One region of the Stenotrophomonas sp. 22DLJC03 genome, then DNA from elsewhere that is predicted to be linked to it. Evidence: predicted binding sites of a transcription regulator. Region 1 holds the regulator's gene; each other region holds the start of a gene.

Region 1 (4,452 bases):
GCCACGCGGGGCCGGCTCGATGCCGGACAGGTCGAACTTGGCCAGCGACTTGTTGAAGCGGGCCTGTTCGCGCTCACCCTGCAGCACGTGCACGGTCACCGCCGACTGGTTGTCCTCGGCGGTGGAGAACACCTGCGAGGCCTTGGTCGGGATGGTGGTGTTCTTTTCGATGATCTTGGTGAACACACCGCCCATGGTTTCGATACCCAGCGACAGCGGGGTCACGTCCAGCAGCAGCACGTCCTTGACGTCGCCGCCCAGCACGCCGCCCTGGATCGCAGCACCCAGTGCCACGGCTTCGTCCGGGTTGACGTCCTTGCGCGGTTCCTTGCCGAAGAACTCGGTCACCGCCTGCTGCACCTTCGGCATGCGGGTCTGGCCGCCGACCAGGATCACTTCGCTGATGTCGCTCGAACGCAGGCCGGCATCGTTCAGGGCGACGCGGCACGGCTCGATCGACTTCCTGATCAGCTCTTCCACCAGCGACTCCAGCTTGGCGCGGGTCAACTTGATGTTCAGGTGCTTCGGACCCGACGCGTCAGCGGTGACGTACGGCAGGTTCACTTCGGTCTGCTGGGCGCTGGACAGCTCGATCTTGGCGCGCTCGGCAGCATCCTTCAGGCGCTGCAGGGCCAGCGGATCCTTGCGCAGGTCGATGCCCTGGTCCTTGTTGAACTCTTCAACCAGGTACTCGATGACGCGGTTGTCGAAATCTTCGCCGCCCAGGAAGGTGTCACCGTTGGTGGCCAACACTTCGAACTGCTTTTCACCATCGACGTTGGCGATCTCGATCACCGAAACGTCGAAGGTGCCGCCGCCCAGGTCGTACACCACGATCTTGCGATCCTTGTTGTCGCCCTTGTCCAGGCCATAGGCCAGCGCGGCCGCGGTCGGCTCGTTGATGATGCGCTTGACGTCCAGGCCGGCGATGCGGCCAGCGTCCTTGGTTGCCTGGCGCTGGCTGTCGTTGAAGTAGGCCGGCACGGTGATGACCGCTTCGGTGACCTTCTCACCGAGGAAGTCCTCGGCGGTCTTCTTCATCTTCTCCAGCACCTTGGCCGAGATTTCCTGCGGTGCCATCTTCTTGGCATCGCTGGTGGCCACCCAGGCATCGCCATTGTCATGGGCCAGGATGCTGTACGGGACGTGCGCGATGTCCTTCTGCACTTCGGCGTCGGTGAACTTGCGGCCGATCAGGCGCTTTACCGCGTAGAAGGTGTTCTTGGGGTTGGTGACGGCCTGGCGCTTGGCCGAGGCACCCACCAGGACTTCGCCGTCCTTGGTGTAGGCGACGATCGACGGAGTGGTGCGATCGCCTTCCGAATTCTCGATGACGCGGGCCTTGCCGCCGTCCATGATCGCCACGCACGAGTTGGTGGTGCCGAGGTCGATACCAATGATCTTGCCCATGGGGGAGACTCCTGAAGAATGCTGTTTAGGTCAGTCCGGCCGTTCGGCCGGTGGATGAATACGAAGTGGGGGAGGCCCGTGGAACATTCAAGCCATCCTCCGAACGCTGTGTTTCCGGTTGTCCGGCGCGTTCAGCGTCGGGTCGGGCGCGGGCCGTGCCCGCCTCCCGGCCCCGCGGGGGTCAGTCGGCCGCCACCACCACCAGCGCCGGCCGCAGCAGGCGCTCGTTGAGCAGGTAGCCCTTCTGGAACACGGTCACCACGCTGCCCGGGGCGGCACCCGGAGTCGGCACCTGGCTGATGGCCTGGTGATGCTCCGGATTGAACGGCTGGCCGGTCGGGTCCAGCAGGACCAGGCCGTTGTCGCCGGCGACCTTCAGCAGCTGCCGGTAGGTCAGCTCCAGGCCTTCACGCAGCGGATGGGCATCATCGCCGGCGGCCTTCAGGCCGGCATCCAGGCTGTCGAACACCGGCAGCAGCTCGCCCAGCAGCTTCTCGTTGGCGAACTTGCGGGCCTGCTCGATGTCGCGGGCAACGCGCTTGCGCTGGTTCTCGAGGTCGGCGCGTTCGCGCAGTACATCGGCCTTGACCTGCTCAAGCTCGGCGCGCAGGCGCTCCACTTCGTCGTTCACGCCGGCGGCGGCGGCCGCATCGGCGGCACTCTGCTGGGATTCGATATCTGGATGTTCGTGGTTCATGTCTGGGTCCCTGGCGGTCAATCTCCGCCTCCACCCACCCTAGTGTGGGCGGGATGCTGCGTTTCAAGCGTCGGATGTTCCGGGAGTACGCCCGGCCGGTGAAAAGGCCGCGCCGAGCACATCGGCGGTGGCCTGGACCAGCGGGATCATGCGGTCGTAGGCCATCCGCTTGGGCCCGATCACGCCCAGCACGCCCAGCACCTGGCCATTGGCGGTGTACGGGGCGGTGACCAGCGAGACGCCCTGCAGCGGCATCATCCCTGTCTCCTCACCGATGAAGATGCGCACGCCCGGGGCCTGGATGGTGCGCTCCAGCAGCTGCAGGATCTCGCGTTTGCTGGAAAACAGCTCGAACAGCTCACGCAGTCGCTCCAGGTCGGACAGGTCCTGTACTCCCATCAGCCGGGTCTGGCCGGCCACCAGCATGTCGTCGGCCGGCGGCTGCAGCGCCTGCTCGGCCAGCTCGATGCTGCGCGCCAGCAGCTGCTCCAGCTCCGAGCGGGCGTCGCGCAGCTCCAGCAGCAGGCGGGTACGGATCTCGGCCATCGGCAGGCCGGCGAAATGGGCATTGAGGTAGTTGGCGACCTGCTCCAGCTGGCCTGGCGCGAAGTCCTGACGGGTCTCGATGACGCGGTTCTGCACCTCGTTGTCGGCGAACACCAGGATCGCCAGCACCCGGCGTCCATCCAGCGCCACGAAATCGATCTGGCGGAAGGCGAACTGCTCGCGCCGTGGCGCGCTGACCACGCCGACGAAATGGCTCATCGCCGACAGCAGTTCCGAGGCGCTGCCGAGCAGGGCCTGGGTGCTGCCGCCGCCCGCCAGCTCCTGACGCAGGCGGGCCAGCTCGCCCTCACCCGGCGGCTGCATCTGCAGCAGGCTGTCGACGAACACCCGGTAGCCATGCGCGGTCGGGACGCGCCCGGCCGAGGTATGCGGCGACGCCAGCAGCCCCAGGTCTTCGAGGTCGCCAAGGATGTTGCGGATGGTGGCCGGGCTGACCTCCAAGCCGGCCACGCGCGCCAGCGTCTGCGAGCCGACCGGCTCGCCGTCCTGGATGTAACGCGCGATCAGCGTGCGCAGCAGATGGCGCGCACGCGGGGCAAGCTGGTCGGGAGAACCGTGCATGGAATCAACCTGTGAGACACGGACACTAGATAATGGCGGCGCATCACCTTGGCAAGTCATTGGACCTCCCTCGCCCACGTGCTAGCGTTGCGCGGCTGCTGATACCCCTTACCCATGCTCAGACATCTTTCGATCAAGGATTTTGCCGTTGTCCGCGCCACCGAACTGGAGTTCGGGCCCGGCATGACGGTCGTTTCAGGCGAGACCGGCGCCGGCAAGTCGCTGATGGTCGACGCCCTGGGCTTCCTGTCCGGCCTCCGCGCCGACAGTGGCGTGGTCCGCCACGGTGCCGCGCGCGCCGAGCTTTCCGCCGAATTCGCGCTGGACCAGCTGCAGGCCGCACGCCAGTGGCTGGCCGACAACGAGCTGGACGATGAGGAACAGTGCCAGCTGCGGCGGGTGATCCGCGCCGATGGCGGTTCACGTTCGTGGATCAACGGCCGCCCGGTGACGCTGGCACAGCTGGCGGACCTGGCCGGATTGCTGGTCGAAATCCATGGCCAGCATGAGCAGCAGGCCCTGCTGACGCGTCCGTCGCAGCTGGCCCTGCTCGACGCCTATGCCCGCAACGAGGACGAGCGCCGCCAGGTGCGCCGTGCCGCCGCCGCCTGGCAGACGCTGGTCGACGAATCGCTTGCCCTGTCGCAACAGGGCGACGTCAGTGACCGGATCGGCTTCCTCGAACACCAGCTGCGCGAGCTCGACCGCGAGGACCTGGAGCCGGAGTCGATCACCGCACTCGGCGCCAGCCACCGCCGCCAGGCCCATGCCAGCGCCCTGTTGAGCGCCTGCCAGGCGGCCAGCAACCAGCTCAACGGCGACGACGGCAGTTCCGCGCTGGACCTGCTGCAACAGGTCCGCCACGAGCTGTCGAGGCTGATCGAGCACGACCCGCGCCTGGGCGAGGTGGACGGCCTGATCGAGAACGCCTCGATCCAGCTCCACGAAGCCCTGTCGCTGCTGGACCGGGTGCACGATGACCTCGACGCCGACCCCGAGCAGTTCGAGGAGAACGAGCGTCGCCTCGGCCGCCTGCACGACCTGGCCCGAAAGCACCGCGTGCCGATGGACGAGCTCGGCGCGCAGCGCGAGCGCATGCATGCCGAAGTGGAACAGCTGCGTGGCGCCGACGAGCGCCTGCAGCGCCTGGCCGGCGAGATCGACAAGGCCGCCGCCGCCTGGCGCGTACAGGCCGACGTACTGTCCGCCAGCCGCCG
Region 2 (4,452 bases), on a different contig from region 1:
TCAGCGGTGTCCGCCAGCGCCCCAGCCAGCCGTCGGCTTCCACGCCCAGGTTGATGTCGGCGCCGTGAGCAAGCAGGTACTGCACGGTGACCAGGTGCCCTTCGCGCGAGGCATTTATCAGCGGTGTCTCGTCATAGGTCACGACCCGGTTGACGTCGGCACCAGCCTGCACAAGCTGCTCGACGATGGGTTGCAGGCCCAACGCGGAGGCGACGATCAACGGATTGCCTTCGCCCAGCGCGGCACGATCGGGGTCGGCGCCCAGTTGCAGCAGCGTGTCGACCATCGCCGGATCGCGTGCACGGATGGCCTGGATCAGCGCCGTGCCATCACCGAGCACGCGCGCATCAAGATCGACGCCGGCCGCCGCCAACAGACGGACCTGCGCGACGTCATGCGTGCTGGCGGCTTGGAACAGCTTGATGACGCGCGTATCGGAGGCGCTGGCAGCCGGTGATGGGGCGAGCCGTGGTGAGATGGCCACGGCGGTGCCGGTGCAGGCCAGCAGAAGCAGCAGGCCCAGCCCCAACAGGCTGCGGTGCCGGGGTGTGGGTGACCCGGCGTCCACCAGCTGATCAATGCGCTGCGCCAGCTGGCTGCGCGCACTGAACATACCCAGTGCAAGCGTCGGCGCCTCCTCGCGCAGGGCCTGCAGCTGTTCGACGCTGGCCAGCAGCGAACCTGCATAGTCCAGCGGTTCGCGTGCCTGCATCGCAGCGCGTGCATCACAGGCCATCTCGCGCAGTACCGCCAGGCGTGCCTGGGCAAGGTGCAGGAGCGGATTCCACCAGAACAGTGCTGTTCCCGCCCGCAGCAGCGTGCTTGTCCACAGGTCGCGCCGTTGCAGGTGTGCAACCTCGTGGCGGACGATGTCGCGCAGCACATTGTTGTCCAGGCGTGCCAGCAAGGGGCGGGGCAGGAGGATCTGCGGGTGCCACAGGCCGACGACCATCGGCCCGTCGACGGCGCAGGTGGCGATCGTCACGTGGGCGGGCACGATGTCGGCCAGGACCGCGCGCAGTCCGGCGGTCGCCGGTTGCGCCAGCCGCCGCAGCCGGCGTGCGTGCAGCGTCGCGTCCAGCAGGCGCATGCCCAGCCACAGGGTGCCCAGCAGCCACAGCAGTGCAAGCAGTGTCGGCAGGGTCTTCGGCAGTTCGACGTAGTAGATGTCGGGCTGTCGTCCGGCTTCGAAGATGGCTTCTTCCGCCGTTGCCCCCTCGCCGGGCATGGGGTGGAACGCGGCCGCGGGCGGTGCCGGTGCGGGCAGGGTGGTCGACCAGCCCGGCAGGAAGGCGCTGAGTGGCAGCAGCAGGGCCGCTGCCATCGCTGCGGTCAGCAGCCAGGAACGTTGTTCGGCACTGAGGGCCCGCCGCCGTGCCAGCCACAGCGCGGGCAGCAGCACGATTGCGGACAACAGCAACTGTCGTACGCCCAATGCCATCGCCAGGTCGATGAGGTTCATTCCTTCCTCCCGGCCCTGGCATCGCTGACGCGCTGCTGCAGTGCCTGCAGTTCGGTGCGGTCGATTTCGCGTTCGTCCACCAGGTGCTGTGCCAACACGTTCGGTGAGCCGTCGAAGAACTGATGCAGAAGATGGTCAAGCGCTTGCCGGCGGGCCTGCTCGCGGCTGAGCGTGGCGTGATAGATGTAGGCGCGACCTTCCTGGCGATGACTGACAAAGCCTTTCTTCGCCAGCACGTTGAACATGGTCAGCACCGTGGTGTACGCGACCGGCTTGTGTTGGCCGAGCACATCCGCCACATCGCGCACGGACGCTTCGCCCTTGTCCCAGAGGATGTCCAGGATGGCCTGCTCGGCGGGAGTGGGATTCTGCGAGACAGGGCGGGCCATGCGCTTCTACGTATGAATTAGTTGATGCATCGGAGCATGTCGCCGGGTGGCTGTCAACGGGTTTCTTAGTAGTAAAGGGTCACCCCTCAGCCCTCGGGCCTGAACACCGGGCAACGTCTCCTGGCCTGAATGGACCTCCAGGACGGCCCGTTCAGCTCCGCTTGACCGGAAATCGCCGGTTTCCGGTGGGTAATTGATTGAATTCCAAGGGATTGTGAATCCCGAAAAGCGTGCTCGCCACTGTCATCAAATCGCGCTACGGTAGGGCTCTGTTTGGGACCAGTGTTGCATCAATAGGATGCTGGAACTTTTTCCTCCTTTAGCAGTCCAAATCCCGGACTGCTAAGATGGGTGCCTATGAGCCAGAACACCTCTACTGCCCTTGTGGCAAACAATCTCCCGATTCCCAGTGCGCTCGGTTCGCTGGACGCCTACATCGGTGCCGTGCACCAGATCCCGGTGCTGTCGGTCGATGACGAACAGGACCTGGCCCGTCGCTTCCGCGACGGCAACGATCTGGACGCCGCCCGCGAGCTGGTGCATTCGCACCTGCGCTTCGTAGTGCACGTGGCCCGCGGTTACAACGGCTACGGCCTTGCGCTGGGCGACCTGATCCAGGAAGGCAACATCGGCCTGATGAAGGCGGTCAAGCGCTTCGACCCGGAGATGGGCGTGCGCCTGGTCTCCTTCGCGGTGCACTGGATCCGTGCCGAGATGCACGAGTTCATCCTGAAGAACTGGCGCATCGTCAAGGTCGCCACCACCAAGGCGCAGCGCAAGCTGTTCTTCAACCTGCGCAAGTCGAAGACGCGCCTGGGCTGGATGAACGCGGCTGAAGTGAGCGCAGTGGCCAAGGACCTGAACGTGTCCGAGCGCGAGGTCATGGAAATGGAGTCGCGCCTGTCCGGTCGCGATATCGGTTTCGATGCGCCGACCGACGAGGACAACGAGCACGCGCCGCCGTCGCCGGCCGCGTACCTGGTGGCCAACGACGAAGACCCGTCGATGGCCTACGAACGTGCGGACAGCGAAGACAACCAGATGCAGCTGCTGCGCGAAGGCCTGGCCGAACTGGATGCGCGTTCGCGCGACATCATCCGCCGCCGCTGGCTGGATGCCGACAGCAAGGTGACGCTGCAGGAACTGGCGGACGAGTACGGCGTATCGGCCGAGCGTATCCGCCAGGTCGAAGCGAACGCGCTGAAGAAGATGAAGGCGCTGTTCACCGCGTAAGCGGGAGGGCGTTGGAACGAAGAAAGGCCCGGCATCGCCGGGCCTTTCTCGTTTGTGGGGCTCATCCACGCATGGCGTGGATCTACCCCGGCGGTGTGGCGCCCGTACGGCCACGCCATGCGTGGCAGCGGCGCCGGCCTCACCCCTCGCGTGCGATCGCGCGCCAGCCAATGTCGTTGCGGTGGAACTCGTTGGCCCAGGTCACCTTCGCCACACCCGCATACGCGTTCGCCTGCGCGTCGCGCACGCTGTCGCCCAACGCCGCCACGCACAGCACGCGGCCACCGGCGCTGAGCACCTGGCCCTGCGCATCCAGCGTCGTTCCTGCATGGAACACCTTGGCCGTTGCCGGCACATCATCCAGGCCGGAGATCACCTCGCCGGTGATCGGCGTTTCCGGGTACGGCTTGGCTGCCAGCACCACGCCGAGCGACGGGCGCGGATCCCACTGCGCATCCACCTGGTCCAGGCGGCCATCGATCGCCGCTTCCACCAGGTCCACCAGGTCCGACTGCAGGCGCAGCATCACCGGCTGGGTTTCCGGGTCGCCGAAGCGCACGTTGAATTCGATCACCTTCGGCGCACCGCTGGCATCGATCATCAGGCCGGCGTAGAGGAAACCGGTGAACGGGATGCCGTCGGCAATCATGCCCTGCACGGTCGGGTTCACCACCTCGCGCATCACGCGGGCGTGCACCTCCGGCGTGACCACCGGAGCGGGCGAGTAAGCGCCCATGCCGCCGGTGTTGGGGCCGGTGTCGCCGTCGCCGACGCGCTTGTGGTCCTGCGAGGTGGCCATCGGCAGTGCATGCACGCCGTCCACCATCGAAATGAAGCTGGCTTCCTCGCCGTCGAGGAATTCCTCGATCACCACGCGGGCACCGGCATCGCCGAATGCGTTGCCCGAGAGCATGTCACGCACGGCGTCTTCGGCTTCGACCTGGGTCATCGCCACGATCACGCCTTTGCCGGCGGCCAGGCCATCGGCCTTGACCACGATCGGTGCGCCCTTCTCGCGGATGTAGGCCAGCGCGGCGTCCACCTCGGTGTGCACGGCGTAGAACGCGGTCGGAATGTTGTGGCGGGCCAGGAAGTCCTTGGCGTAGGCCTTGCTGCCTTCCAGCTGCGCGGCAGCGGCGGTCGGCCCGAAGATGCGCAGGCCGGCGGCGCGGAAGCGGTCGACCACGCCGGCCACCAGCGGCACTTCCGGGCCGACCACGGTCAGCGCCACGCCTTCGGCCTGGGCCAACGCCAGCAGGCCGTCGATATCGGTCACCTTCACCGCGACGTTGCGGCACTTGTCTTCGTTGGCGGTGCCGGCATTGCCGGGCGCCACGAGCACTTCAGTGACACGGGAGGACTGGGCCA
Region 3 (4,452 bases), on a different contig from region 1:
GGCCATCGCAGCTTGTCGGCCAGCACGCCGGCGCTGCCTTCGAGCTTCAGCGAGGTGCGGTCGCGATACAGGTAGTAGCCCGGCGCCGGGCTGAAGCGCAGCAGCAGGGTGTTGCCATCGCTGGCAATGGCATCGAAGCCGAATGCCTGCTCCGACGGCAGTGGCAGCGCCTGGCTGTTGCTGGCCGCACCCGGCAGGCGCAGGCCGCCGCTGTTGCCGGCACCGGCCAGCGGGTTGTTGAACGGGCTGGCCGCACCGGGGCGTGCGGCCGGGGCCGCCGCCTGTGCACCGCCGCCGGGCAGGGTGACCTGCACCACGCGCTTCTGCGGCGGATAGCAGACACCGGCGTCGGCGCAGCCCTGGTAACGCACTTCCAGGCTGATGGTGCCGGCTGCATCGGTCGGTGCGCCGGGCAGGGTGGCCTGCAGCCGCTCGCGATAGGTTTCAACCTCGCCGAAGAAATCGTCGTGGTGCTTGTCGCCCTTGGGCATCTGCAGCGCGCCTGCGTTGAAGGCCGGGTCGGCCTTGACGCTGGTGCGGTGGCGATACAGGTAATAGCCCGGTGCGATCTTGAACTGCAGCTGCACCTGGCCGCGTTCGGGGGCGGTCGCGGTCAGCGCGAACGCCTGGTCCACCGGCAGCAGGTCCTTCTCATCCAGCGCGAAGGCCGGCAGCGAGAGCCACAACAGGGCGCACAGGGCGGCGCCACGCGCAAACAAAGTCTTCAATCAGTGTCCTCCCGGGTCTGTGCCCGGATCCAGTCCAGATACGCCGGCAGGCCGGCCCGGGTTTCGACCGCGATGCACTCCGGGAGTTCATACGGATGCAGTTCGACGACCCGGGCGATTGCGTCATCGACGCGGCTCGCGGTGGTCTTCACCAGCAACTGCAGTTCGGTGTCGGTGGTGACCTCGCCCTGCCAGCGGTAGGTCGACTGCGCGCCCTCCAGTCGTGTGACGCACGCGGCCAGGCGCTCGCCAACCAGCGCGTGCGCGATGCGCTCGGCACTGGCCCGGTCCGGGCAGGTGGTCAACAGCAACAGGACGGGATCGACGGTCGACATGACCGTCGAGTATAGGGCCGCCGCCGGGTCAGGGCCCGGCGGCGGCAATGGACCGCTGCGTTGCGCGGTCAGTTGGCCAGCTGGCAGGTGGCCGGCTTGGCCGAGGTGAACAGGGCGGGGGTGGCCCATTCGGGATGGTCGATGAACGGGTTGCGGTTGCCCTGGAAGCTGTAGATCACGTCATTGCGGGCGCGTTCCGCAGCGCTCGGCGGGTCGGCCAGGTGCCAGTCGATCAACGTCGACAACAGGCCCATGTAGGCCGGCGAACTGCTGGTCTTGACGATCTTGCTGCGGTCGTCGGTCAGCTCCAGGTCCGGCTCGGACTGGCCGGTGGCCGCATCCTTGCCGCCCTCGTAGCGGATGGCCATGTACAGCACCGCACGCGCCATGTCGCCCTTGCGTGCACCCCACACTTCAAAGGTGCCGCCGTTGCCGTCCGGGGTGCGTACCCAGTTCGAATTGCCCGGATAGCCACCGCTGCCGCCGCCCTGGCCGTTGTTGGCCTCGGTGGCACGCTCGCCGCAGTTGGCGTCGCACTTGCCGAACGGCTTGTTGCCGCGGTCGGCGTTCCACTGCGCGTCGGTGAGGTACAGCATGTGGGTGTCGGTGTACGGCGCGTACGGCAGGCCCTTGTCGCCGGTGGTGCTGGCAAAGCCCAGCGAGTTCGGCCAGGTGTGCTCGCGGTTGTACTTCAGGCCGCCGCCGCTGCCGGCGCGATCGGTCCCCTTGGCGTAGCTGCGGTTGCGGTACGCATCCAGGATCCTGCCGCTGTTGTTCGGATCCTCGTCGGCGATCTCCAGAATGGTCCAGGTGCTGGTGCCCGAGCCGCTGTACGAGTAGGCGGTGTGGCCCTTGATGGTGGCGTGCAGCGAACAGCGCAGCTGGCTGGGGCTGCTGGTGTTGACCTTGGAGTAGTAACCGGCCGGCACGCCCGGGTTGCCCGGGTCCGGATTGCCACCGGTGCTGGCCACGGCGAAGGCGATGCGGCTGTCGGCGGCCGGGTGTGCGCCCTGCAGGTCGGTGATGCGCGCGGCGCGGATGTCGAAGCGGCAGGCTTCACCGGCCACCAGCGCAGTGTTGGTGGACAGCTTCACGCTGCGGCCGCTGGACGGGAAAGTCAGCGGTACGCTGCCGGAAGTGCCGCAGCTCAGGGCGAACGCGCCGCTGGCCAGGTTCACCGTCTCGCTGAACACCACTTCCAGGTCGGCGGCGGCGGGGAAGGTGCTGCTGCCCTGGGCCGGGGTGGTGGTGGACACCGACGGCGGCGTGTTCGGGCCCGGGGTGCCGCCACCACTGAAGGTCTGGCCGTTGTTGCAGCTGCCGAAGGTCTGCCTGGCCGACTCGGCCCAGGTGAAGTGGGCGTACTGGCTGCCACTGCCGGTCAGCTGCAGCGAGGTGCCCGGGGCCGTGCTGTTGGTCTCGGCCACCGGAATGTTCTGGCTGGTCATGCCGGCCGCGGGCCCGCCGGACGCTGTGATGGCACCCTCGTAGCTGAGGAACTGGACCACCTTGCCGCTGGCGTCGACCAGGGCAATGCCATCGTTCGGGCCGTTCTGCAGGCCGTTGGTGGGGTAGGTGACCACGGCGATGCTGGCGCTGCCGCAGCCTGCAGCGGTACCGGCGGGAACCGGATTGTTGGCGTAGACCGTGGCGGCCGACGGATTGCTGCCGTTGTAGAGGTACAGGCGGTAGCCGGACAGATCCTCACCGGCGGTGGCCACGACCTCGATCGCTTCGCCGACGTCGCCGGCGGCGGTGCTGTCGTCGTAGTGCAGTTCGTTGATGAAGACCTCGGCCTGGGCCGGCGCGGCGGCCAGTGCCAGCAGGCAGGCAGCGGCAAGCGGGGACAGCAATCGCATCGACTACTCCTTGTGATTGGGAATGCGCGGCCGAGCCTAAGGCCGATCCAGTGACACTTTGTCGTAAATGAACGTCAGATATCTGACAGTGCGACGCGTATCACCAAATGTCGAGGGTTGCGGGCATCCGCTTGTCGCGTTGCACGCGGAACCCCGCCTTCACGCAGCACCTGGGTGCGGCTTTGCCGGGCGGTGAATTTTTTTGCGGGATCGGCCTTGAAAGGCCCGGGGCCAGCTCCATCTCTGTCCTGCTCCCGATTCGTCGGGCTTTTTCGCGAGCAATGCTGGCAGTCACCTTGGGTGAGTGCTAACATCGCCAGACTTTTTCAGACCAATCAATAACTTAAGAGGTCTCTCATGAGCATCAAGCCGCTGCACGACCGCGTTGTGGTCAAGCCGATCGAAGCCGACGAAATCTCCGCCGGTGGCATCGTGATCCCGGATTCGGCCAAGGAAAAGTCCACCAAGGGTGAAGTCGTGGCCGTGGGCCCGGGCAAGCCGCTGGACAACGGCAGCGTGCGCGCTCCGTCGCTGAAGGTCGGTGACAAGGTCATCTACGGCCAGTACGCCGGCAGCTCGTACAAGAGCGAAGGCGTCGAGTACAAGGTCCTGCGCGAAGACGACGTGCTCGCCGTCATCGGCTGAGCTTCGGCGCGACCTGCTTCATCCCCTGATCTCCAATTCCCAGCCGCCGGGCATCGCCCGGCGCTACCAAAGAGGTAACTGCAATGGCTGCCAAGGATATTCGTTTCGGTGAAGACGCCCGTTCGCGCATGGTGCGCGGCGTCAACGTTCTCGCCAATGCCGTCAAGGCCACCCTGGGCCCGAAGGGCCGCAACGTCGTGCTGGAAAAGAGCTTCGGCGCTCCGACCATCACCAAGGACGGCGTCTCCGTCGCCAAGGAAATCGAACTGGCTGACAAGTTCGAGAACATGGGCGCGCAGATGGTGAAGGAAGTTGCTTCCCGCACCAACGACGACGCTGGCGACGGCACCACCACCGCCACCGTGCTGGCCCAGGCCCTGATTCGCGAAGGTGCCAAGGCTGTTGCCGCCGGCATGAACCCGATGGACCTCAAGCGCGGTATCGACAAGGCCGTCGTGGCCGCCGTCAACGAGCTGAAGAGCATCTCCAAGCCGACCGCTGACGACAAGGCGATCGCCCAGGTCGGCACCATCTCGGCCAACTCGGACGAGTCGATCGGCCAGATCATCGCTGACGCGATGAAGGAAGTCGGCAAGGAAGGCGTGATCACCGTTGAAGAGGGCTCGGGCCTGGACAACGAGCTGGACGTGGTCAAGGGCATGCAGTTCGACCGCGGCTACCTGTCCCCGTACTTCATCAACAACCAGCAGTCGCAGACCGCTGATCTGGATGACCCGTTCATCCTGCTGCACGACAAGAAGATCTCCAACGTCCGTGACCTGCTGCCGGTGCTGGAAGGCGTCGCCAAGGCCGGCAAGCCGCTGCTGATCGTCGCTGAAGAAGTCGAAGGCGAAGCGCTGGCGACCCTGGTGGTCAACACCATCC

What was found. The regulator HrcA, encoded in region 1, represses chaperone genes, less so after heat shock. The targets are predictions, from matches to a motif close to TTNGCACTCNNNNNNNNNGAGTGCNAA.
Region 2: a site for HrcA is predicted at 2,171-2,197, ahead of rpoH (RNA polymerase sigma factor RpoH). Genes of this name have one in related genera too.
Region 3: a site for HrcA is predicted at 3,207-3,233, ahead of AC13GA_RS12700 (co-chaperone GroES). Genes of this name have one in related genera too.

Annotation. Positions count from the first base shown of each region.
Region 1 covers NZ_JBSPUG010000005.1:87,717-92,168, reverse strand. Annotated here, with positions in the region: gene dnaK (molecular chaperone DnaK) at 1-1,410, opposite strand, end outside; gene grpE (nucleotide exchange factor GrpE) at 1,592-2,107, opposite strand; gene hrcA (heat-inducible transcriptional repressor HrcA) at 2,171-3,235, opposite strand; gene recN (DNA repair protein RecN) at 3,350-4,452, shown strand, end outside.
Region 2 covers NZ_JBSPUG010000003.1:394,967-399,418, forward strand. Annotated here, with positions in the region: gene AC13GA_RS12470 (M56 family metallopeptidase) at 1-1,462, opposite strand, end outside; gene AC13GA_RS12475 (BlaI/MecI/CopY family transcriptional regulator) at 1,459-1,851, opposite strand; gene rpoH (RNA polymerase sigma factor RpoH) at 2,209-3,084, shown strand; gene purD (phosphoribosylamine--glycine ligase) at 3,224-4,452, opposite strand, start outside.
Region 3 covers NZ_JBSPUG010000003.1:440,933-445,384, forward strand. Annotated here, with positions in the region: gene AC13GA_RS12685 (protein-disulfide reductase DsbD family protein) at 1-728, opposite strand, end outside; gene cutA (divalent-cation tolerance protein CutA) at 725-1,063, opposite strand; gene AC13GA_RS12695 (endonuclease) at 1,132-2,922, opposite strand; gene AC13GA_RS12700 (co-chaperone GroES) at 3,280-3,567, shown strand; gene groL (chaperonin GroEL) at 3,651-4,452, shown strand, end outside.